One region of the Streptomyces sp. GbtcB6 genome, then DNA from elsewhere that is predicted to be linked to it. Evidence: riboswitches for the same ligand, from Rfam matches in the RefSeq annotation. Region 1 holds a riboswitch; each other region holds the start of a gene.
The links. Region 1 has a riboswitch for S-adenosylmethionine ahead of KVT45_RS02085 (aminotransferase class V-fold PLP-dependent enzyme). Riboswitches for the same ligand answer to the same signal wherever they lie in the genome.

Region 1 (6,992 bases):
CGGCCCGCTGCCCGGCACCTCGCTGCGCCACACGGCGTGGTCGAAGGGCAAGCTGCTCGTCAACATGAACACCAACGAGCCGCTGCGTCCCTCCGACGTCGCCGTCGGCTCGCTGACCTTCGCCAAGCCCGAGGGCGTCGAGGAGTCCCAGGAGGACTTCCAGAACGTGATGGCGAAGGCGGCCCTGATGATCATCCGGCTGCAGCCGGACAACATCAAGGACAAGCGCGAGCTGGAGTGGTCGCACGAGGGGATCGTCGCCTACTCGAAGATCTGCACCCACGTGGGCTGCCCGATCTCGCTGTACGAGCAGCAGACCCACCACGTGCTCTGCCCGTGCCACCAGTCCACCTTCGACCTCTCCGACGGAGCCCGAGTGATCTTCGGCCCGGCCGGTCACGCCCTGCCGCAGCTGCGCATCGGCGTGAGCGAGGAGGGCTACCTCCAGGCGCTCGGCGACTTCGAGGAGCCCGTCGGGCCTGCCTTCTGGGAGCGCGGATGAGCACTACAGAGAACACCGAGTCCCGCGAACGCGGGACGGCGCCGGCCGGCGAGCGTGTCGCCGACTGGGCCGACGGACGGCTCGGGATCTACTCCCTCGCCAAGTCCAACATGCGCAAGATCTTCCCCGACCACTGGTCGTTCATGTTGGGCGAAGTGTGCCTGTACAGCTTCATCATCATCATCCTCACGGGTGTGTATCTGACGCTGTTCTTCCACCCGTCGATGAACGAGGTGGTGTACCACGGCAGCTACGTCCCGCTCCAGGGACAGATGATGTCCGAGGCGTTCAACTCGACCCTGCACATCTCCTTCGACGTGCGCGGTGGTCTGCTCATCCGGCAGATCCACCACTGGGCCGCGCTGATCTTCCTCGCCGGCATGTTCGTGCACATGATGCGCGTGTTCTTCACCGGCGCGTTCCGCAAGCCGCGTGAGATCAACTGGCTGTTCGGCTTCCTGCTGTTCGTCCTGGGCATGTTCACCGGCTTCACCGGTTACTCGCTCCCGGACGACCTGCTCTCCGGCACCGGTGTCCGCTTCACCGAGGGCGCGATCCTGTCCATGCCGATCGTCGGCACGTACATCTCGTTCTTCCTCTTCGGCGGGCAGTTCCCCGGCCACGACTTCGTCGCCCGGTTCTACTCGATCCACATCCTGCTGCTGCCGGGCATCATGCTCGGCCTGGTGGTGGGCCACCTGATCCTGGTCTTCTACCACAAGCACACGCAGTTCGCGGGTCCCGGAAAGTCCGAGAAGAACGTCGTCGGCATGCCGCTGCTGCCGGTCTACATGGCCAAGGCCGGAGGCTTCTTCTTCCTGGTCTTCGGTGTCATCGCGGCCATCGCGGCGACCACCCAGATCAACCCGATCTGGGCCATGGGCCCCTACCGTCCGGACCAGGTGTCCACCGGCGCCCAGCCCGACTGGTACATGGGCTTCGCCGAGGGTCTGATCCGTTACATGCCCGGCTGGGAGATCAACTTCTGGGGCCACACCCTGGTCCTGGGCGTCTTCATCCCGCTGGTCCTGTTCGGGCTGGTGCTGGGCGCGATCGCGCTCTACCCGTTCATCGAGTCCTGGGTCACCGGGGACAAGAGCGAGCACCACATCCTGGACCGCCCGCGCAACGCCCCGACCCGTACCGGGTTCGGCGTCGCCTGGGTGACCGTGTACATGATCGGCCTGATCGGTGGTGGCAACGACCTCATCGCCACCCACTTCCACCTGTCGATCAACGACGTGACCTGGTTCGTCCGGATCTTCTTCTTCGCCGGACCGGTGATCGCGTTCATCGTCACCAAGCGGATCTGCCTCGGCCTGCAGCGCCGGGACCGCGAGAAGGTGCTGCACGGTCGCGAGACCGGCATCATCAAGCGGCTGCCGCACGGTGAGTTCATCGAGGTCCACGAGCCGCTCTCGCAGGAGCAGCTGCACACCCTCACGGCGCACCACCAGTACGAGCCGGCCCAGGTCGGCCCGGCGGTCGACGAGAACGGTGTCGAACGCAAGATCAAGGGGTCCGAGAAGCTCCGCGCCAAGCTGAGCAACGCCTACTACGGCGAGGACAACCAGATCCCGAAGCCGACCGTCGAGGAGTACAAGGAGATCACGAGCGGCCACGGCCACCACTGATCCACCGCGTCGCCACGCCACAGCCGAAGGGCCCTCGTCCGTACACCGGACGGGGGCCCTTCGCGGTGCCCGGAGCTGGATAGGGTAGGCGGTGAGACCTTCATTTCGCGTACGACGATCAGGAGCGGCCTTATGAGCGCTGTGACCCCCGCTGGAGGCGACATCGCGGCGGGCCGTTCCTGGCCCGGGGTACTGAACGCCCTGCTGTACGGCAAGGACCAGAGCGCCGACGCGACGGCCTGGGCGATGGACCAGATCATGCGCGGCCAGGCGACCGACGCCCAGATCGCGGGCTTCGTCGTCGCCCTGCGCGCCAAGGGCGAGACGGTCGAGGAGATCAACGGCCTCGTCCGCACGATGTACGAGCACGCCAACGTCATCGAGGTGCCGGGCCGCACCGTCGACGTCGTCGGGACCGGCGGTGACGGCGCGAAGACGGTGAACATCTCCACGATGTCGGCGCTGGTGGTGGCCGGCACCGGGGCGAAGGTCGTCAAGCACGGCAACCGCGCGGCCTCCTCCGCGTCCGGGGCCTCGGACGTCCTGGAGAAGCTGGGCGTCAATCTCGACCTGACCCCGCAGCGGGTCGCCGAGGTCGCCGAGGAGGCGGGCATCACCTTCTGCTTCGCCATCAAGTTCCATCCGGCGCTGCGTCACGCGGGCGCCGCACGCGGCCAGTTGGGCATCCGCACGGTCTTCAACATCCTCGGCCCGCTGACCAACCCCGCGAAGGTCCGGGCCCAGGCGGTCGGCGTCGCGGACCCGCGCATGGCCCCCGTGGTCGCGGGCGTCTTCGCGGAGCGCGGCAACTCCTCCCTGGTCTTCCGCGGCGACGACGGCCTCGACGAGCTGACGACGACCGCCGCGTCCCATGTCTGGATCGTCCGCGACGGCAAGGTCGCGGAGGAGACCTTCGACCCCCGTGACGTCGGCATCGACCTGGTCCCCGTGGAGGCGCTGCGGGGCGGTGACCCGTCGTACAACGCGGAGGTCGCCCGCAGGCTGCTGGACGGCGAGCAAGGGCCGGTACGGGACGCGGTGCTGCTCAATTCGGCGGCGGCCCTGGTGGCCCTGGACCCCGGCACGGGGACGCTCGCCGAGCAGCTCCGGGCGGGCATGGACAAGGCGGCGGAGTCGATCGACTCGGGCTCGGCCAAGCGGGCGCTGGAGCGCTGGGCGGCGGCGACGAACAGGTAGGCGGCGCGGTCGGCGGGCTGAGGCGGGGCTCGGCGCCGCCGGGCGCCGCCGTCGTGGCTGATCGCCGTTGCGGCGGAGAAGGAGGAAACTCTTCCGCCGCTGCAACGGCGATCAGCCGTACACGGCCCTCTCGGCGGTGCCCAGCCGGCGTGGGCCCCTGCGGGTGTCCCGTCATCCGGACAGGAGTTGCGCGTCCGCGATCACTTCATCTACGTTTCTTGCCAGGTCATGAGTGACAGTCATGAGGCCCCGGCCGACTGTCCGGCAACCCTCCGTCCGTGGCGGGGTGCCCCGGGTGAAGACCAGGCCGTAGGCAGCGAGGTCTACGGCAAGCGCGGACCCCTCGTACACCAGGGGTCCTGGTCGTCGAGGAGTCTTCTGTGAGCAAGCGAATGCGATAGGGCCGCAGAGCCCCGCCTCCGCATCCCCTTTTCCTTTTTCTCCGTGCCGGAGCCGCGGTCGTCCGCGCGCTCGCACGGTGATTCCGGCTTGCCTCTCACGGGAGTTCCGTCATGTCTGTCTCCACCGCTGCCTCCGCCCAGTCGCTTTGTTCCCCGCTGCCCGTTCTGGGTAGGGATGTCATCGTCCCGCTGGTCACCGGCGGCGAGGTCACCTACGCCGCCCTCGACTACGCGGCCAGCGCCCCCGCCCTCCAGCGGGTCTGGGACGACGTGGCGGCGTACGCGCCCTACTACGGCAGCGTCCACCGCGGCGCCGGCTACCTCTCCCAGCTCTCCACGGACCTCTTCGAGAACGCCCGCCGGACCGTCGCCGAGTTCCTCGACTGCCGCCCCGACGACCAGCTGATCTTCACCCGCTCCACCACCGACTCCCTGAACCTGCTCGCCGCCGCCGTCCCCGCCGACTGCCAGGTCTTCGTCTTCGAGACCGAGCACCACGCGAGCCTGCTTCCCTGGAAGGACGCCCGGGTCACCTACCTCAACGCGCCCCGCACCCCGCGGCAGGCCGTCGAGACCCTGGAACGCGCCCTCGCCGACCGCGACCCCTACGGCCCGGCCCTGGTCTGCGTCACCGGCGCCTCCAACGTCACCGGCGAGCTGTGGCCGGTCCGCGAGCTGGCGGCCGCCGCGCACGCGCACGGCGCCCGGATCGTCCTGGACGCCGCCCAGCTGGCCCCGCACCACCCCGTGTCCGTCCGGGACCTGGACGTCGACTGGGTCGCCTTCTCGGGCCACAAGCTGTACGCCCCCTTCGGCTCCGGTGTCCTGGCCGGCCGCGCCGACTGGCTCCGGGCGGCCGACCCCTACCTCGCGGGCGGCGGCGCCAGCCGCAAGGTCACCCGGCGCGAGGACGGGGGAGTGGCCGTGGAGTGGCACGAGAGCGCGGCGCGGCACGAGGCGGGCTCCCCGAACGTCATCGGCGCCTACTCCATCGCCTCCGCCTGCAAGGCGCTCACCGAGGCCGGCTTCGACACTCTGGTCGCCCGCGAGCAGTACCTGATCGAGAAGGTGCGGGCGGGGCTGGCCGAGGTCCCCGAGGTCCGGGTCCTCTCCCTCTTCGGTGACGACGCCCCGCGCGTCGGCGTGATCAGCTTCGTGGTGGACGGCTGGAACAGCTCCCACTTCGCCGCCGCCCTCTCCGCCGAGTACGGCATCGGCGTCCGCGACGGCCTCTTCTGCGCCCACCCGCTGGTCAGGACGCTGCTGGGCTCCGACCCCCAGACCCAGGGCGAGTGCGGGGCGCCGGAGGCGGCACCGGGCGAGAAGTCGCTCAACGCGATCCGGGTGAGCTTCGGCGCGGGGACGCCGGACGAGCATGTCGAGCGTTTCGTGACGGCGGTACGGGAACTGGTGACCGACGGCGCGAAGTGGTCGTACCGCACAGAAGAGGGTCGCTGCGTCCCGGCGGTGTGATCAGCGCCCCGTAAGGGGCGCGGGGAACTGTGTGCTCGGCCCCCACCGGCCCGCAGCCGGGCACGAAGCACCGTGGCCCCCGCGCGGGTCCGTCGTGGCTGGTCGCGCAGTTCCCCGCGCCCCTTACGGGCGCTTCAGCTGTCCAGGCCGATCGCGAACGCCGCCTCCAGGTCGTGCTGGGAGTACGTGCGGAACGCGACGTGGGTGTCCGTGGCCTCCACGCCGGGGATCTTGCTGATGGAGCCGGGGATGACCTCGGCCAGGTCCTCGTGCTGCTTCACCCGGACCATGGCGATCAGGTCGTACGTACCGGTGACGGAGAAGACCTCGCTGACACTGTCCAGCGAGGCGATCCGTTCCGCGATCTCGGGGATCCGGTCCACGCTGGTCTTGATGAGGACGATCGCGGTGATCACGGCTGGTTCTCTCCCTCGGGTGCCGGAGCTCGGGCGGTTCTCACTTTAGTCGTACGGCCGTATCGCACCCACGCGTAGCCGAAGCCGAGTCCGAAGCCGACGAGGTGGGCGAGGTAGGCCACGCCGGGGCCGGAGGGGGCCTCGTTCAGGGCCAGCCACTGCAGGGCCGCCCAGAAGGGGAGGACCACCCAGGCCGGGAAGCGGAGCGGGAGGAAGAAGAGGAAGGGCAGGAGACTGGTCACGCGGGCGCTGGGGAACAGGTACAGGAACGCGCCGAGGACCCCCGAGATCGCCCCGGACGCCCCCACCAGCGACTGCTGGGACGTGGCGTTGGCGGCCGCGTAGCCGAGCAGCGCGAGGTAGCCGCAGCCGATGTAGAAGAGCGTGAACTCCACGCGGCCCATCCGTTCCTCGGTCATCGCCCCGAAGACGAAGAGGAAGAGCATGTTGCCGAGCAGGTGCACCCAGCTGCCGTGGACGAACAGCGCCGTGGCCGGGGTGAGCGCCTCCCGCGCCGGACCGTCGAACACGTCGGCGGGAACCACCCCCCAGCGCCGGAAATACGCCCGCTGCGCGGCCGCCAGGGCCTCCCCGGTGCCGTAGGACGGGGTGAGACCGGAGGCGGGGCCGAGCACGAAGATCAGGCAGCACACGGCGATCAGGGTGTACGTCATGGGCGCGGACGTGCCCCTCAGGCTCCGCAGGGTCCGGGCGGCCGTCGTGTTCCAGTTGCCGATCATGGACATAGAGCATGGCGTAACGGGATGCAGTGGTGCAGATCGCCTCGCCGCCGCAGATGGGGCGGCATCGAGTACCCGCCAGGCCGTAGGGTTACGAGCCACACGCGTCGGGACGGCGCGTCACGGACACTAGAAGGAAGCGAACAAGCCACGATGACGGTTCCCCTGCCGACCGCCACGACGCGGTGGCGCTGCACCCTCTGCGGCAACCTCACGCGCTTCGACGTGACCCGCTCGTCGAAGGTGGTCGAGTACGTGCACCTCGACCTGGCCGGTGAGCCCAGGGTCGAGGAGCGCGAGGTGGTCAGTGAGACCATCGAGTCGGTGCGCTGCCGCTGGTGCAACGCGGTGGACCAGGTGGAACTGGTGGACAGGCCGGGTGCCGACTCCTGATACCGGGAGCCGGCCCCGTACAGGTGATGGGGTGTGACGGATGGTGGAGACCACAGGCGGGGGGCCGGGCGACGGCACCGCCGAGGTGCTTGACCGTCCGTTGCCCGACGGTGTGCGACGGCGGGTCGTCCAGATCGTGTCGGACGGCTTCGGCGGGCTGACCCTCGCCGAACTGCCCGCACAGCTGCGACAGTACGCCCGGTTCGCCCCGAATCGTCGCGCCAAGTTCGCCGGGA
Region 2 (6,992 bases), on a different contig from region 1:
GGGCGTGAACCACTGGACCATCTGGTCCGCCCCCGACAGCGGTTCGCAGATCGACCCCGCCTCCTTCCGGCGGGTCGCCCAGACCGCCGAACGGGGCCTGTTCGACGCGTTCTTCCTCGGCGAGGGCCTGCGGCTGCGCGAGGTCGACGGCAGGATCCACGATCTCGACGTGGCCGGACGGCCGGACGCGATCACCCAGCTCGCGGCGCTGGCCGCGGTCACCCGCCGGATCGGCCTGGTCTCCACCTCCAACTCCACCTTCAACGAACCCGCGGACCTCGCCCGCCGCCTCTCCGGCCTCGACCTGCTCTCCGAGGGCCGGGCCGGCTGGAACGTGGTGACCACGGACAACGCCTGGACCGGCGCCAACTTCCGCCGGGGCGGATATCTCGACCACGCCGACCGCTACCGGCGCGCCGAGGAGTTCCTCACCGTGGCCCGCGCCCTGTGGGACGGCTGGGACGACAGGGCGGTCGCCAACTCCGTGGACGCACCCGCCTGGTCGGTGCCCGGCGCCGTACGCCAGGTGCGCCACCGGGGACCGCAGTTCGACGTCGACCTGGCACCCACTCTGCCGCGCAGCGCCCAGGGCCACCCGGTGATCTTCCAGGCCGGTGACTCCGGCGAAGGGCGCGACTTCGCCGCCCGCAACGCCGACGTCATCTTCTCCGCGCACGGCAACGACTTCGACGACGCGTTGGCCTTCGCCGAGGACATCCGGCACCGGCTGCGCGCGGCGGGGCGGCCCGACGACGATCTGCGGATCCTGCCCGGCACCGAGATCATCATCGGCGCCACCGAGGAGGAGGCGGAGGAGAAGAAGCGCTGGATCCGTCTCCAGCAGGTCACGCCGGCCACGGCCCTGGGGATCGCCGGGCTGCTGTGGGGCATCGACCTGTCCGGCCGCGACGCCGACGGGCCGCTGCCCGCGGAGGACCCGGTCGTCGCGGAGAACGACGGCTCCTTCGGGGCCCGGCGGACCGCCGACCCGCGCGCGGTGGTGGCCGAGTGGCGGGCGAAGGCGGAGACGCACGGCTGGTCGCTGCGCGAGACGGTCATCGCGCTCGGTCCGCAGCGCGGGCACGTCGGCACGCCGTCCGGCCTGGCCGACAAGTTCGCCCGCTTCGTCCGGCACGGCGCGGTCGACGGCTTCAACGTCACGCCGTACCTCATCCCCGACGGCCTCGACGACATCGTGGACCTGCTCGTCCCGGAACTGCAGGAGCGCGGGGTCTACCGCACCGAGTACACCGGCAGCACGCTGCGCGAACACCTCGGCCTGCGCGCGCCGCTCACCCACCGCTCCGCCGCCGAGCGACGGGAGGCGGGCTGACCGGCGCGGCGAAGGGGCACGGGCCGGGCGGCTCAGCCGGCCCTGTGCCCCGCGAGCGCGAGCACGGTCTTCCCGTGGGTGCGCCCGGCCTCGTGGCGGCGGTGGACCTCGACGAGGTCCGCCGCCGGGACGACGGCCGGAGGGACCGCGGCCAGGTCTCCGGAGGCGAGCGCCGACAGCGCCCTGGACAGGTGCTCGCCGATGGTGGCCGGGGAACGGCGGGCCACGTCACCGATGTTGTAGCCGGCGACGGTCCTGTTGTTCTTCCACAGATCCCAGACGTCCGCCGTCCAGTCCGCGTGACGTCCGAGGTCCCCGTAGGTGACCACCCGGCCGAAAGGAGCCAGTACGCGCAGGCCTGCCTGGCGTACCGGCCCGCCGACGGGGTCCAGCACCAGGTCCGCCCCGCGGCCCGCGGTGGCCTCCAGGACCGCGTCCTCGAAGGCGTCCCGGACGAACAGGGCGTCGTAGCCAAGCTCTTCGGCCAGCTGTGTCTTGGTCACGGAGCCGACCGTGCCGAAGACCCGGGAGGCGCCGAGCGTCCGTGCGATGCGCGCCGCGGCCGAACCGACTCCGCCGGCCGCCGCGTGGATCAGGACCGTCTCGCCCCGGTGCAGCCGCCCCGCGTCCGCCAGTACCCCGTAGGCCGTGGGATAGACGCACGGCACCCCGGCCGCGTGTGCGAGCGGGAGCCGGCCCACCGGCCGGACGAAGTCGGTGTCGGCCACGGCGAACTCCGCGTATCCGCCGAAGGCCGGAAGGTAGGCCGCGACCTGCTCGCCGACGGCCGGAGCCGTCACCCCGGTGCCGAGCGCCGCGACCGTGCCGGAGACTTCCAGCCCCGGGACGTCGTAGCCGCCGGGGCCGCCGGGCTCGCCGAACTCGCCCCGCCGGTGCTGCACCTCGGCGAAGTTCACCCCGGCGTACGCGACCTCGATCAGCACCTGTCCCGGGCCCGGCCGCGGGACCGGCACCTGGATCTCCTCCAGGACTTCCGGTCCGCCGTTCGACTTGAATCCGTATGCGCGCACGTGTCGTCCTTCTCCGTTCGATCGGCACACAGGCCCGAGGCCGCCCTCGGCCCGGGGCCGCCCGCCTGCGGCAACAGCGCACAGCACCACGCCATTCCGCTCCGGGTCACCGCCGGGCCCGGCGCCGTACGGACGTGTCACGGCCGCGCTGCCGGTCGAGGACGTCGTCGGCCGGGCAGCGGCCGCGGCGGACGTAGCGGTCGGTGTGGGCCGCGACGGCGTCCATGACCCTGGTGCTCGCGCCGAGCCGGGGCAGGGCGTCCAGCGCCGCGGCGAAGCAGGTCACGGCGGCGCGCTTCAGCTGCGGGTCGGCAAGCCCCCTGCGCGCCGCGTCGGTCCACAGCGGATTGTGCGGTGCGGGGGCTCCGGCGGCCCGCTCCACCAGGGGCTCCACCGCCCGGTGCGCGATCGCGGCGGCGCCCGGGTCGTCGAACAGGGCCGTGACCACCGCGAGCGGTACGAGCCACCCGTCGTCGCCGGGCTGGGCGTCGATCATGCGCAGTTCGAGGTGGCCGCGCGGCCTGACGGGCGGAAACAGCGTGCTGATGTGATAGTCGAGGTCCGCGTGGGTGGGCGGGCGCATGGTGTGCGAGCGGGTCCAGTCGCGGAAGCTCACTCCGTCCGGCACCTCCCAGGGGCCGTCCCGTCGTACGCACATCACCGGCGCGTCGAGGACCCGCCGGACCCAGGCGCGGCGCGGGTCGTGGGCCAGGGAGGGTCCGCCGGCCCGTCCCGGATCGAGTTCCGCCCACATCAGTTGCCGCGTGGACAGCCAGCCCGTGGCGCGGCCCTCGGCCATGGGCGAGTTCGCGAACGCCGCGACCAGGACCGCGCCCAGGTGGTGTGCCAGCCACCAGCGGCGCGCGAATCCCATGACGCCGGGTTCCTCCCGTCCGGCGTCGAGGCACACCTGGACGGAGGCCGACGTGCACATCAGGGTGCGCCCCGCCGGACCCGTACGGTCGAGGCAGGCCTCCATGGCGTCGTAGCGCCGCTCCCGCAGGAACCGGCGAGGCGGTTGCCAGGGATCGACGCCCATACCGGCCAGTGCCAGGCCGTGTTCGCCGAGTGCGGTGCGCACGGCAGCCAGATCGGCGGAGACCTCCGAGACGCACTGGGCCAGCGACGGGGCCGGCCGGGAACTCAGCTCCACCTGACCGCCGGGCTCGACGCTCAGCCCGGACGTCAGCGGCAGGGTTCGCAGGTCGGCGTGGGCCGCTTCCAGGTCTTCCCGGCCCACGGAGTCGTGCGGCGCACGTTCCCGGTGCACAAGCCACTCCACTTCGACCCCGACGCTGCGCGGCGGGCCCGTCTTGAAGCAGATTCCCTCGACCAGCGCCTCCGCCTCGTGCTCGGTGACAGCAGGACCATCAACGCCGCACTCCGGTGAAACCGACATCCGCGGGCCTCCTGAGCCGCCTCAGGGCCGTCGGGGATCCGACGTCCGCTACGCGTACCACCGTGCCTGCTGCAAGAGTCCGCCGTCCCGCCCTGTCATGACAAGGGCGCACTTTCCAGACGACTGGGCATGCGGCATCCCGCAACGGGCAATGCGGAAGTCCCCGGGACGCGCTCAGCCGGACGGGCGCCACTCCGCCGACGCGGAAGTCCGGTGCGGTGGTCAGTCGTGGGAGGTTCCTCCGGTGGACGGTTCGCGTGCCGGCGGGTGACCGGGGGACGGCGAGCGGCCGGTCGGCGCCGTCGCAGACGCAGACGCGGACCGGGAGACCGGCGGTCCGGCCGGGGCGGGCGGTGCGGTGCGGGCAGGCGGCGGGGCCGAAGCGGGTGGCACGGCCGGGGCGGGCGCCGAGCGAGTCGTCCGCGCCAGCCACAGCGCCACGCCGAGCGCGGCCAGGACGGCCGTGGCGGCGCCCACGGCCAGCCCCCGGCGCACCCCCGCGTGCTGGGAGACCCAGCCGATGACGGGGGCGCCGACCGGGCTGCCGCCCATCGAGATCACCGTGTAGACCGCCATCACCCGGCCCCGCATGGCGTCGCTCACCTCCGACTGGACGAAGGCGCTCACCGCCGTGTTCAACGTCATCAACGTGAAGCCGGTGGGCAGCAGCAGGGCGAGGAAGGCGGGGTAGGTGGGCATGACCGCCGCCAGTGCCTCGAAGCCGCCGAACAACAGCGCGCCGGCGACGACCGTCCGTACCCGGGGCGAGACACCGCGCGTCGCGGCGATCGTCCCGCAGACGGTGCCGACGGCCAGCGCGGTGTTCATGAGGCCGAGTCCCCGGGAGCCGACGTCGAAGACGCGCCCGGCGAACAGGGTCAGCGTGGTGGGGAAGTTGACCGCGAAGGTGGCGACCAGGCCGAAGATGGTGAACACGCCGACGAGTTCGGGCCGGGCCGCCACATAGCGCAGCCCCTCCGCACCCGCCCCCGTCCACGCCGGTCGGGGGACGGCGCGCGTCGCCCGCGCCCGTGGCCGGATCGACAGCAGACCCGCGAGGACGACGGTGAAGGACACGGCGTTCAGGGCGAAGACCCACCCGGTTCCGATCGCCCCGATCAGCACACCGGCGATCGCCGGACCGACCAGGCGGGCGGCGTTCAGGGACAGGATGTTCAGGCCCGCCGCCTTCGGGATCAGAGCCCGGCCGACCAGTTCGGTGACGAAGGACAGGCGTGCCGGGTTCTCCACCGTGAACACGCAGCCCAACGCGAAGGACAGGACGTACAGCAGCCACAGCGCGGCATGGCCGGAGAACACGATGACCGTCAGGAGCAGTGCCTGCACCGCGTACAGCGTCTGGGTCCACAGGAGAAGGGTCCGGCGGTCGTACCGGTCGGCGACGACCCCGCCCCACAGGCCGAACAGCAGCACGGGGGCGAACTGGAGCCCGGCGACCCAGCCGAGCGCGGTTCCGCTGTGGGTGAGCGTCAGGACGAACCAGTCCAGCGCGACACCCTGCATGGCGCTGCCGATGTTGGACACCAGGCCCGTGCTCCAGTAGATCCGGTAGTCACGGACCCGCAGCGCGGCGAACACCCCTGTCGGAGCAGTGCTGTTGACGGCCATGAATCTCTTTCCGACCGGGCGGTACGGGGGGGGGAGGGAGCCGGGGTACGCGGCGGCGCGTGGGCGCGGCGGTTCGCGGGCCGAGAAGGGGCTGAAGGGAGCTGAAGGGAGCGAGTGGTCAGCGACAGGTCTGGTCGAACTGATCGGCGCGGCGGCCCGCCCAGAACGGGTCGAGCAGCACGGTCCGTGCCTGACCTGCGGTCTCCATGGCCGGATCAAAGCACACGGCACAGGGTGCGTCCACCAGGCGTCCCGGCACGTGAGACGGCCCCGTGTTCTCAAATGGGGCGCCCCGGTGGGGCATTGACGTACGACAAAACCGATCCGTACGATCGCCAACGGCATTGAGTGTCAGCGTCAAGCCCTGGCTCGCTGACCGGCAACCCTCCCGCGCGGTGGGGTGCTCCAGGTGAAAGCCCGGCGGGGTCACCGATGACTCCCGCAAGCGCGTGGCCCCGTGACGGGGCCGGAGACGGGGAGGAGCGGCATGCGGCACAGCGATGACCCTGCGGTCTCCCTCACCGACGCCACGGCGTACTCCAGGCTCTCGCGTCGGCGCCACATCGATCTGAAGCGCTCGACCAGCTGCTTCTGTCGGGTCTGACGAGCCCGCCCGCCGCCGGCTGACCTCCGTCGCCGGCGCCGGCCCTTCGCGCCGTCCTTCCTCTCGGCACCGGTTCGCGATGCCGTCCACCTGCCAACCCCCTGTCTCTGCACAGCGCTTCCCCGGCCGGGGCAGATCCGGCCGGGCCGCACGCCCCTGCGCGGCCGTGCCTCGCGCCCGTAGCCCGGCACCCCGCGCCTTGGTGACACGAGTAGGAGAACTCCCTCCGTGACAGCACTCCCGGATTTCAGACCCTCCCGATGGGCGCCCCTGGCCGCGCTCCTGACCACCAGCGTCCTGCTGACCGCGTGCGGTTCGGGCGACGACGCCTCCGGCGGCGGAAGCGGCCCGGCGAAGTCCGGCGGCACCCTGACCTTCGCGGTGGGCTCCGACGCCGGCTGCGTGGATCCGCAGCAGGTCGGCAGCAACGACACCATCTACTCGGTGCGCCAGATCGTGGACTCCCTGACCGACCAGGACCCCAAGACCGGCAAGATCGTGCCGTGGCTGGCCAAGAGCTGGGACATCAGCGCCGACGCGACGACGTTCACGTTCCACCTGCGGTCCGGGGTCACCTTCAGCGACGGCTCGAAGCTGACCGCGCAGGTGGTCAAGGACAACTTCGACGCGGTGCCGGAGCTCGGCGCCCTGGGCACCCTCGCCGAGGGCTACCTGAGCGGCGTCAAGAGCACCGCCGTGGTCGACCCGCTCACCGTCAAGGTGACCTTCAAGCAGCCCAACGCCCAGTTCCTGCAGGCGACTTCGACCCACTCGCTGGGCATCGAGTCCTCGGCGAGCGTCAAGAAGAGCCCGCAGCAGAAGTGCAGCGACGGAGTGGTCGGGTCCGGGCCGTTCGTGCTCAAGCAGTACGTGCAGAACCAGTCGATCACCCTGGACAAGCGGACCGGGTACGACTGGGGCTCCTCGCTCTGGTCGAAGAAGGGCGAGGCCTACCTGGACAAGCTGGTGTTCAAGGTCGTGCCCGAGGCGGGGGTG
Region 3 (6,992 bases), on a different contig from region 1:
CCTTGTCCATGGCCTCGGCGATGAGCTCGCCGATCTGGGTGTCGGCGGCGGAGATGGAGGCCGTGGAGGCGATCTGCTCCTTGGTCTCGACGTCCTTCGCCTGCTCCAGCAGGGCACCGGAGACGGCCTCGACGGCCTTCTCGATACCGCGCTTCAGGGCCATCGGGTTGGCGCCGGCGGCGACGTTGCGCAGGCCTTCCTTGACCAGGGCCTGGGCGAGCACGGTCGCGGTGGTCGTACCGTCACCGGCGACGTCGTCCGTCTTCTTGGCGACTTCCTTGACCAGCTCGGCGCCGATCTTCTCGTACGGGTCCTCCAGCTCGATCTCCTTGGCGATGGACACACCATCGTTGGTGATCGTGGGGGCGCCCCACTTCTTCTCAAGGACGACGTTGCGGCCCTTGGGGCCGAGGGTGACCTTGACGGCGTCGGCGAGCTGGTTCATACCGCGCTCAAGGCCGCGCCGCGCCTCCTCGTCGAACGCGATGATCTTGGCCATGTGAAGTGGTCCCTCCAGGACTGGGGGTGAGTCTTCGGACCGCGCCCGCGCCCGCGACGGACGGCTCACCGGCCCGTGGGTTCCTTGCCCCACCCGGCCTGCGGGCCTCACCGACCCGGTCCTTCTTTGTCACTCTCACCTTCAGAGTGCTAACGCCAATGATTAGCACTCGGCATGGTCGAGTGCAAGCGCCTCTCGCAGTCCGGCGGGACCTCCGGGCGCGCCGGGGCCGGATCCGCGGGCCCGCCGGGGCCGGACCCCGGGCACGCTGAAGGGCTCGCACCCAGTGGGTGCGAGCCCTTCAGCAGAAGAACAGAAGAACGTCGCTGCAGTCGGCGCGTGCTTCAGCTGGTCGCCAGCCGGACCATGTCCGCCTGCGGCCCCTTCTGGCCCTGCGAGATCTCGAAATCGACCCGCTGACCCTCTTCCAGGGTGCGGTAGCCGTCCATCTGAATCGCGCTGTAGTGGACGAAAACATCCGCACCACCGTCGACCGCGATGAAGCCGTACCCCTTCTCCGCGTTGAACCACTTGACGGTGCCCTGAGCCATGCCTAACTCCCCTATTACTGGCCCTTGCACAGATCCACACTTCGCGGATCCGGGTCAGACCTCACCCCCCATTGGTTGGGGGCGTGCGCCGGAACGCGTCGACCGCGGCTGAATGTATCTGTCCAACTGCCGTCTGCAACAGGTCAATCGGACGAGAATTCTGGACGGGCGGGGTCCGGAATGTAGCGAGAATTCGGCCGAATTCAGGGCAAGTCGGGCTCCAGGAAGGCCACAAAAGCCGCATATAACCCGCACACTTTGGCTACTTCTTGTCGGGCTAGCGGTATCGAATACGGGGCCCCCGACCTGGAGATCGGGACCGCGTTCCCCAACTGTACCGCGCTCAACCACACAGAATTGCCCCCTCCGCTTCTCTCACGGAGGGGGCAATCAGATGAACAGTCGGTGATCGGCGTTACCGAAGGTAATGTTCGGTCATTCGATCAGCCTGTCAAGCAGGTCAGCGGGTCAGCCGCCGGCGACGGCCGGGATGATGGAGACACCGGCCCCGTCCGGGGTGGCGGTCTCCAGACCCTGCTCGAACCGCACGTCGTCGTCATTTACGTACACATTGACGAACCGGCGCAGCTTGCCCTGGTCGTCGAGAACGCGCGCGGCGATCCCGGTGTGGTTCTTCTCCAGGTCGGAGATGACCTCGCCGAGGGTGGTGCCTTCGGCGGCGACTTCGGCCTTACCGCCGGTGTAGGCGCGCAGGATGGTGGGGATGCGAACGGTGACGCTCACGTTTTTACCTCCGGTCTGGGCAAGGCCCTATTTCTCGGGGGACTCAGGCGAGCCCGGCCTCACGGAAAGACTCCAGATTCGGGCGAATGGTCGCGGTGAGCCCGGTACCCGCGACCGCGTCCAGCGTCTTCAGTCCATCACCGGTGTTGAGTACAACAACCGACTTCGCCGGATCGATCAACCCATTCTCAATGAGCTTCTTGGTGACTCCAACCGTCACCCCGCCGGCGGTTTCCGCGAAGATTCCCTCGGTCCGCGCGAGCAGCTTGATCGCGTCGACGACCTGCTCGTCGGTGACGTCCTCCACCGCGCCGCCGGTGCGCCGCGCGATGTCGAGGACGTACGGGCCGTCGGCCGGGTTGCCGATGGCGAGGGACTTGGCGATGGTGTTCGGCTTCTGCGGGCGGACCACGTCGTGGCCCTCCTTGTAGGCCACCGACACCGGCGAGCACCCCTCGGCCTGGGCACCGAAGATCTTGTACGGCTTGTCCTCGACGAGCCCGAGCTTGATCAGCTCCTGCAGACCCTTGTCGATCTTCGTGAGCTGCGAGCCGGAGGCGATCGGGATGACCAGCTGGTCCGGGATCTGCCAGCCGAGCTGCTCGCAGATCTCGTACGCCAGGGTCTTGGAGCCCTCCGCGTAGTACGGCCGCAGGTTGACGTTGACGAAGCCCCAGCCCTCGCCGGCCGAGTCGCCGATCAGCTCGGAGCAGAAACGGTTCACGTCGTCGTAGTTGCCCTCGATGCCGACGAGCTCGCCGCCGTAGATCGCGGCCATGACGACCTTGCCCTGCTCCAGGTCGTGCGGAATGAACACGCAGGAGCGGAAGCCGGCCCGGGCGGCGGCGGCACCGACCGCGCCGGCCAGGTTGCCGGTGGAGGAGCAGGAGAGAGTGGTGTAGCCGAAGGCGCGGGCGGCCTCGACGGCCTGGGCGACGACGCGGTCCTTGAAGGAGTGCGTCGGGTTGCCGGAGTCGTCCTTCACGTACAGGCCGCCGGTCACCCCGAGCTCACGAGCCAGGTTGTCGGCCTTGACGAGCTTGGTCCAGCCGGGGTTGATGTTCGGCTTGGTCGCCACGTCCGCGGGGACGGGCAGCAGCGGCGCGTAGCGCCAGATGTTCGCGGGACCCGCTTCGATCTGCTTGCGGAGCTCCTCGGTGTCGTAGGCCGAGAAGTCGTACGCGATCTCCAGCGGGCCGAAACACTCCTCGCAGGCGAACAGCGGGCCGAGCGGAACGCGGTGACCGCACTCGCGGCAGCTCAGGGCGGCGGCGGGACCAAGGTCTACGGTGGAATCGGTGGCGCTTGCAACAGTCTGCACAGCCATGTGAGGCGAGGCCCTTTCTCCTCATCTTCCTCACGACGCATCTCGCCGTGAGACGGATTTGGCACCTTCCCTAGCCGGGAGCCTCGCGATGATCGACAGTGATCTACGAGTACCGACTGGAGGGTTGCCGGGGCTTCAACGGGCCGTTTCCCTCTGCCCCTCTGGATGAGCGGTATGTGGTTGTCAACGCCGGGTGACCCCAGGACATGCGATGGTCATCGGCGTTGTTCAAGACTGTAACCGAAGGCCAGGACAGTTGAGTGAGTCGTCCGAACCGCGAGATGGATCACACCTCGCCGTGTGACCGTGACAGTGAGGAGCCGCTGACCGTGCTGGAAGAAGTCGAGCGCTGGCTGGCCACCCGCTCCTGGTCCGTAACCGATCGCCCTCTGCACCGGATCATGGCCGCGAAACGGTCCTCCGGGCAGACGGTCAGCGTCGTGCTGCCCGCGCTCAACGAGGAGGAGACCGTCGGCGACATCGTCGCGATCATCCGTCACGACCTCATGCAGCAGGTGCCGCTCGTCGACGAGATCGTGGTCGTCGACTCCGGCTCCACCGACCGCACGGCGGCCGTCGCCGCGGCGGCCGGCGCGCGCGTCGTGCACCGCGACTCGATCCTGCCCCGCATCCCCGCCGTCCCCGGCAAGGGCGAGGTGCTCTGGCGCTCTCTCCTGGTCACCTCCGGGGACATCGTCTGCTTCATCGACGCCGACCTGCGGGACTTCTCCTCCGACTTCGTCACCGGGATCGTCGGCCCGCTGCTGACCGACCCGGACGTGGACCTGGTCAAGGCGATGTACGACCGCCCGCTCGGCGGCGCCGCCGGACAGGGCGGCCGGGTCACCGAGCTGATGGCCCGCCCGCTGCTGAACATGCACTGGCCCCAGCTGGCCGGCTTCGTCCAGCCGCTCGGCGGCGAGTACGCGGCCCGCCGCTCGCTCCTCGAACAGCTCCCCTTCCCGGTCGGCTACGGCGTGGAGCTGGGCATGCTGGTCGACGCCCTGCACCTGGTGGGGCTCAGTGCGCTGGCGCAGGTCGACGTGGGCGTCCGCAAGCACCGCCACCAGGACGGCCAGGCCCTCGGCCGGATGTCCGCCGCGATCTACCGCACGGCCCAGCTGCGGCTGGCCCGCGGCCACCTGATCCGCCCCTCCCTCACCCAGTTCGAACGGGGCGAGGACGGCTTCGAGCCGCGCACCTACTCGGTGGACACGGAGGAACGGCCGCCGATGGCGGAGATCGCGGAGTACGCCGAGCGCAAGGTGGCGTGACTTCGTCGTACGGCCGTATACGGCGGCGCGTCGGGGGTGGCCGTACGTTTGAGCGTTTACGGGCCGGGCTAGGTTGACGCGTATGGCTTCCCCCATGGCTTCCACCGGCGGTGCCGAGGTGCTGGTCGCCTCGAACCGCGGCCCGGTCTCGTACGACCTGCGCGAAGACGGTTCGCTGCACGCCAGGAGGGGCGGCGGCGGGCTGGTCTCGGGGCTGTCGGCCATCGGGCCGGACGCGAACGCGGTGTGGGTGTGCGCGGCGCTGAGCGACGGCGACCGGGAGGCGGTACGGCGGGCCGAGGGCGGCCGGCTGCCGGCCGGGGACACCGGTGGGCAGCAGGTCCGGATGCTCGACATCGACGCGGACGTGTTCGCCGACGCGTACAACGGCATCGCGAACTCGGTCCTCTGGTTCGTCCACCACATGCTCTACCAGACCCCGCTGGAGCCCGTCTTCGACGCGGAGTTCCGGCGGCAGTGGGGGTCGTACCAGGCCTACAACCGGGCGTTCGCGGAGGCACTGGCGCAGGAGGCGGCGGAGGGTGCGGTGGTGGTCATCCAGGACTACCACCTGGCACTGGCCCCGCGGATGCTGCGCCGGCTCCGCCCCGACCTGCGGATCGGCCACTTCTCCCACACCCCCTGGGCACCGCCGGACTACTTCCGCCTCCTCCCCGACGACATCGCGGCGGAGCTGCTGGGCGGGATCCTGGGCGCCGATCACGCGGCGTTCCTGACGCGGCGGTGGGCGGACGCGTTCGTCGACTGCTGTCACACGGTGCTGGGCCCTGGGATCCCGGCCGCCGATCCGGCCTCCGGCGGGACCCGGATCGGGGTGCACGGGCTGGGGGCCGACGCGGACTTCCTGCGGAAGCGGTCGCACGAGCCGGACGTGGACGAGCGGATGCGGGCGCTGCGCGAGGAGATCGGCGGCGAGGGGCGGAAGACGATCGTCCGCGTCGACCGAACGGAGCTGTCGAAGAACATCGTGCGGGGGCTGCTGGCGTACCGGCAGCTGCTCGACGACCACCCCGAGTGGCGGGAACGGGTGGTCCATGTCGCGTTCGCGTACCCGTCACGGCAGGACCTGTCCGTGTACCGCGACTACACGGCGGAAGTGCGGCGAGTGGCGGACGAGATCAACGCCGCTTACGGAACGGCGGTTTGGACGCCGGTGGTGCTGCACGTCAAGGACGACTTCGCACGGTCGCTGGCGGCGTACCGGCTGGCCGACGTGGCGCTGGTGAACCCGATCCGGGACGGCATGAACCTGGTGGCGAAAGAGATCCCCGTGGTGTCGGACGAGGGGTGTGTGCTGGTGCTGTCGCGGGAGGCGGGGGCGTACGAGGAGCTGGGCGAGGACGCGGTCGTCGTGAACCCGTACGACATCGGGGGGACGGCCGATGCGTTGGCGCTGGCGCTGGCTGTGCCGGTGGAGGAGCGGGCGGAGCGCTGCAAGAGGTTGGCCGAGGCGGCTACGGCGTTGCCTCCGGCGCGGTGGTTTCTTGAGCAGCTTGAGGCGTTGGGCGGGTAGATCGGGTAGATCGGGTAGGGGTTCGGCTGCGGGCCGGTGGGGGCTGGTCGCGCAGTTCCCCGCGCCCCTAAAGGGGCGCGCTACGGCTACGGGGCGCTCAGGGCAGCCAGGCTTCTGAGCAGTCGTACTACTCCTTCCGGGCCGTCCGTCACCACGTCTGCTCGGTCTGCGAGCTCTGTTACTTCTGTGCTGCCGCTGCATACCAGGAGGCCGGGGACGCCTTCCGTGCGGAGTTTCTCCACGGCGGCGAAGGCGGGGATGTCGCCCAGGTCGTCGCCTGCGTAGAGGACTGCGCCTGCGGCGATGTGCCTTGCGTACTCGCCGAGTGCGACGCCCTTGTCCATGCCCGGGGGGCGGAGTTCCAGGACCAGGCGGCCCGGTTCGACGATCAGGGCGTGCCGGGTGGCCAGGTCGGTGAGGGGGGCGCGGAGGGATTCGAAGGTGGCCTGGGGGTCGGCGGCGCGGCGGGTGTGGACCGCGATCGCCCGGCCCTTCTCCTCGATCCAGGTGCCTTGCGAGGCTCCGGCGCGGTCGAGGAGGGCGGGGAGTTCGGCGCGGACGGCGGCGATGCCGGGGTGCGGGGGCGGTGCGGTGATCTCGCCGGTCGCCGCGTCCCAGCGTTCGGTGCCGTAGTGGCCGAGGACGACGAGGTGTTCCAGGCCGGGCACGCCGGCGAAGCCGCCGTAGCGGACGGCCACCTCGGCCGGGCGGCCGGTGACGACGGCGACGGCGGCCACCTTCGGGGCGAGGGCGGCCAGGACCGGTACGGCGTCCGGGTGGGCCCGGGCCTGCTCGGGGTCGGCGACGATCGGCGCGAGGGTGCCGTCGAAGTCGAGGCCGACGAGGGCGGAGCGGGGCTGCGCGAGGAGAGCGGCGAGGCCGTCGCGACCGGCCTGGGTGCGCGGCGTCGGGAGGGGTTCCGTGATGTGGGTTCCCATGAGCCGACAGTATCCGAGCAGCGCCCCGATAGGGGCGCGGGGAACTGCGCGCCAAGCCCCCACCGGCCCGCAGATCGAGTCAACGCTCCCCCCGCCGCGCCTCCCGCACCCTCCGCAGCCTGTTC

Region 2: another riboswitch for S-adenosylmethionine. It lies ahead of KVT45_RS58555 (putative leader peptide); the one in region 1 lies ahead of KVT45_RS02085 (aminotransferase class V-fold PLP-dependent enzyme).
Region 3: another riboswitch for S-adenosylmethionine. It lies ahead of thrC (threonine synthase); the one in region 1 lies ahead of KVT45_RS02085 (aminotransferase class V-fold PLP-dependent enzyme).

The regions. Positions count from the first base shown of each region.
Region 1 covers NZ_JAGXJL010000001.1:452,173-459,164, reverse strand. The annotation lists gene KVT45_RS02100 (ubiquinol-cytochrome c reductase iron-sulfur subunit) at 1-502, shown strand, start outside; gene KVT45_RS02095 (ubiquinol-cytochrome c reductase cytochrome b subunit) at 499-2,136, shown strand; gene trpD (anthranilate phosphoribosyltransferase) at 2,269-3,333, shown strand; SAM riboswitch class IV at 3,558-3,674, shown strand; gene KVT45_RS02085 (aminotransferase class V-fold PLP-dependent enzyme) at 3,846-5,207, shown strand; gene KVT45_RS02080 (Lrp/AsnC family transcriptional regulator) at 5,342-5,623, opposite strand; gene KVT45_RS02075 (rhomboid family intramembrane serine protease) at 5,620-6,363, opposite strand; gene KVT45_RS02070 (hypothetical protein) at 6,517-6,756, shown strand; gene KVT45_RS02065 (NYN domain-containing protein) at 6,797-6,992, shown strand, end outside.
Region 2 covers NZ_JAGXJL010000071.1:25,900-32,891, reverse strand. The annotation lists gene KVT45_RS49440 (NtaA/DmoA family FMN-dependent monooxygenase) at 1-1,333, shown strand, start outside; gene KVT45_RS49435 (zinc-binding dehydrogenase) at 1,366-2,364, opposite strand; gene egtA (ergothioneine biosynthesis glutamate--cysteine ligase EgtA) at 2,471-3,763, opposite strand; gene KVT45_RS49425 (MFS transporter) at 3,986-5,392, opposite strand; SAM riboswitch class IV at 5,733-5,846, shown strand; gene KVT45_RS58555 (putative leader peptide) at 5,880-5,996, shown strand; gene KVT45_RS49420 (ABC transporter substrate-binding protein) at 6,225-6,992, shown strand, end outside.
Region 3 covers NZ_JAGXJL010000005.1:193,040-200,031, reverse strand. The annotation lists gene groL (chaperonin GroEL) at 1-499, opposite strand, end outside; gene KVT45_RS11295 (cold-shock protein) at 844-1,050, opposite strand; gene KVT45_RS11290 (MoaD/ThiS family protein) at 1,519-1,794, opposite strand; gene thrC (threonine synthase) at 1,838-3,121, opposite strand; SAM riboswitch class I at 3,140-3,293, opposite strand; gene KVT45_RS11280 (glucosyl-3-phosphoglycerate synthase) at 3,451-4,395, shown strand; gene KVT45_RS11275 (trehalose-6-phosphate synthase) at 4,490-5,929, shown strand; gene otsB (trehalose-phosphatase) at 6,016-6,867, opposite strand; gene KVT45_RS11265 (DUF3263 domain-containing protein) at 6,947-6,992, opposite strand, start outside.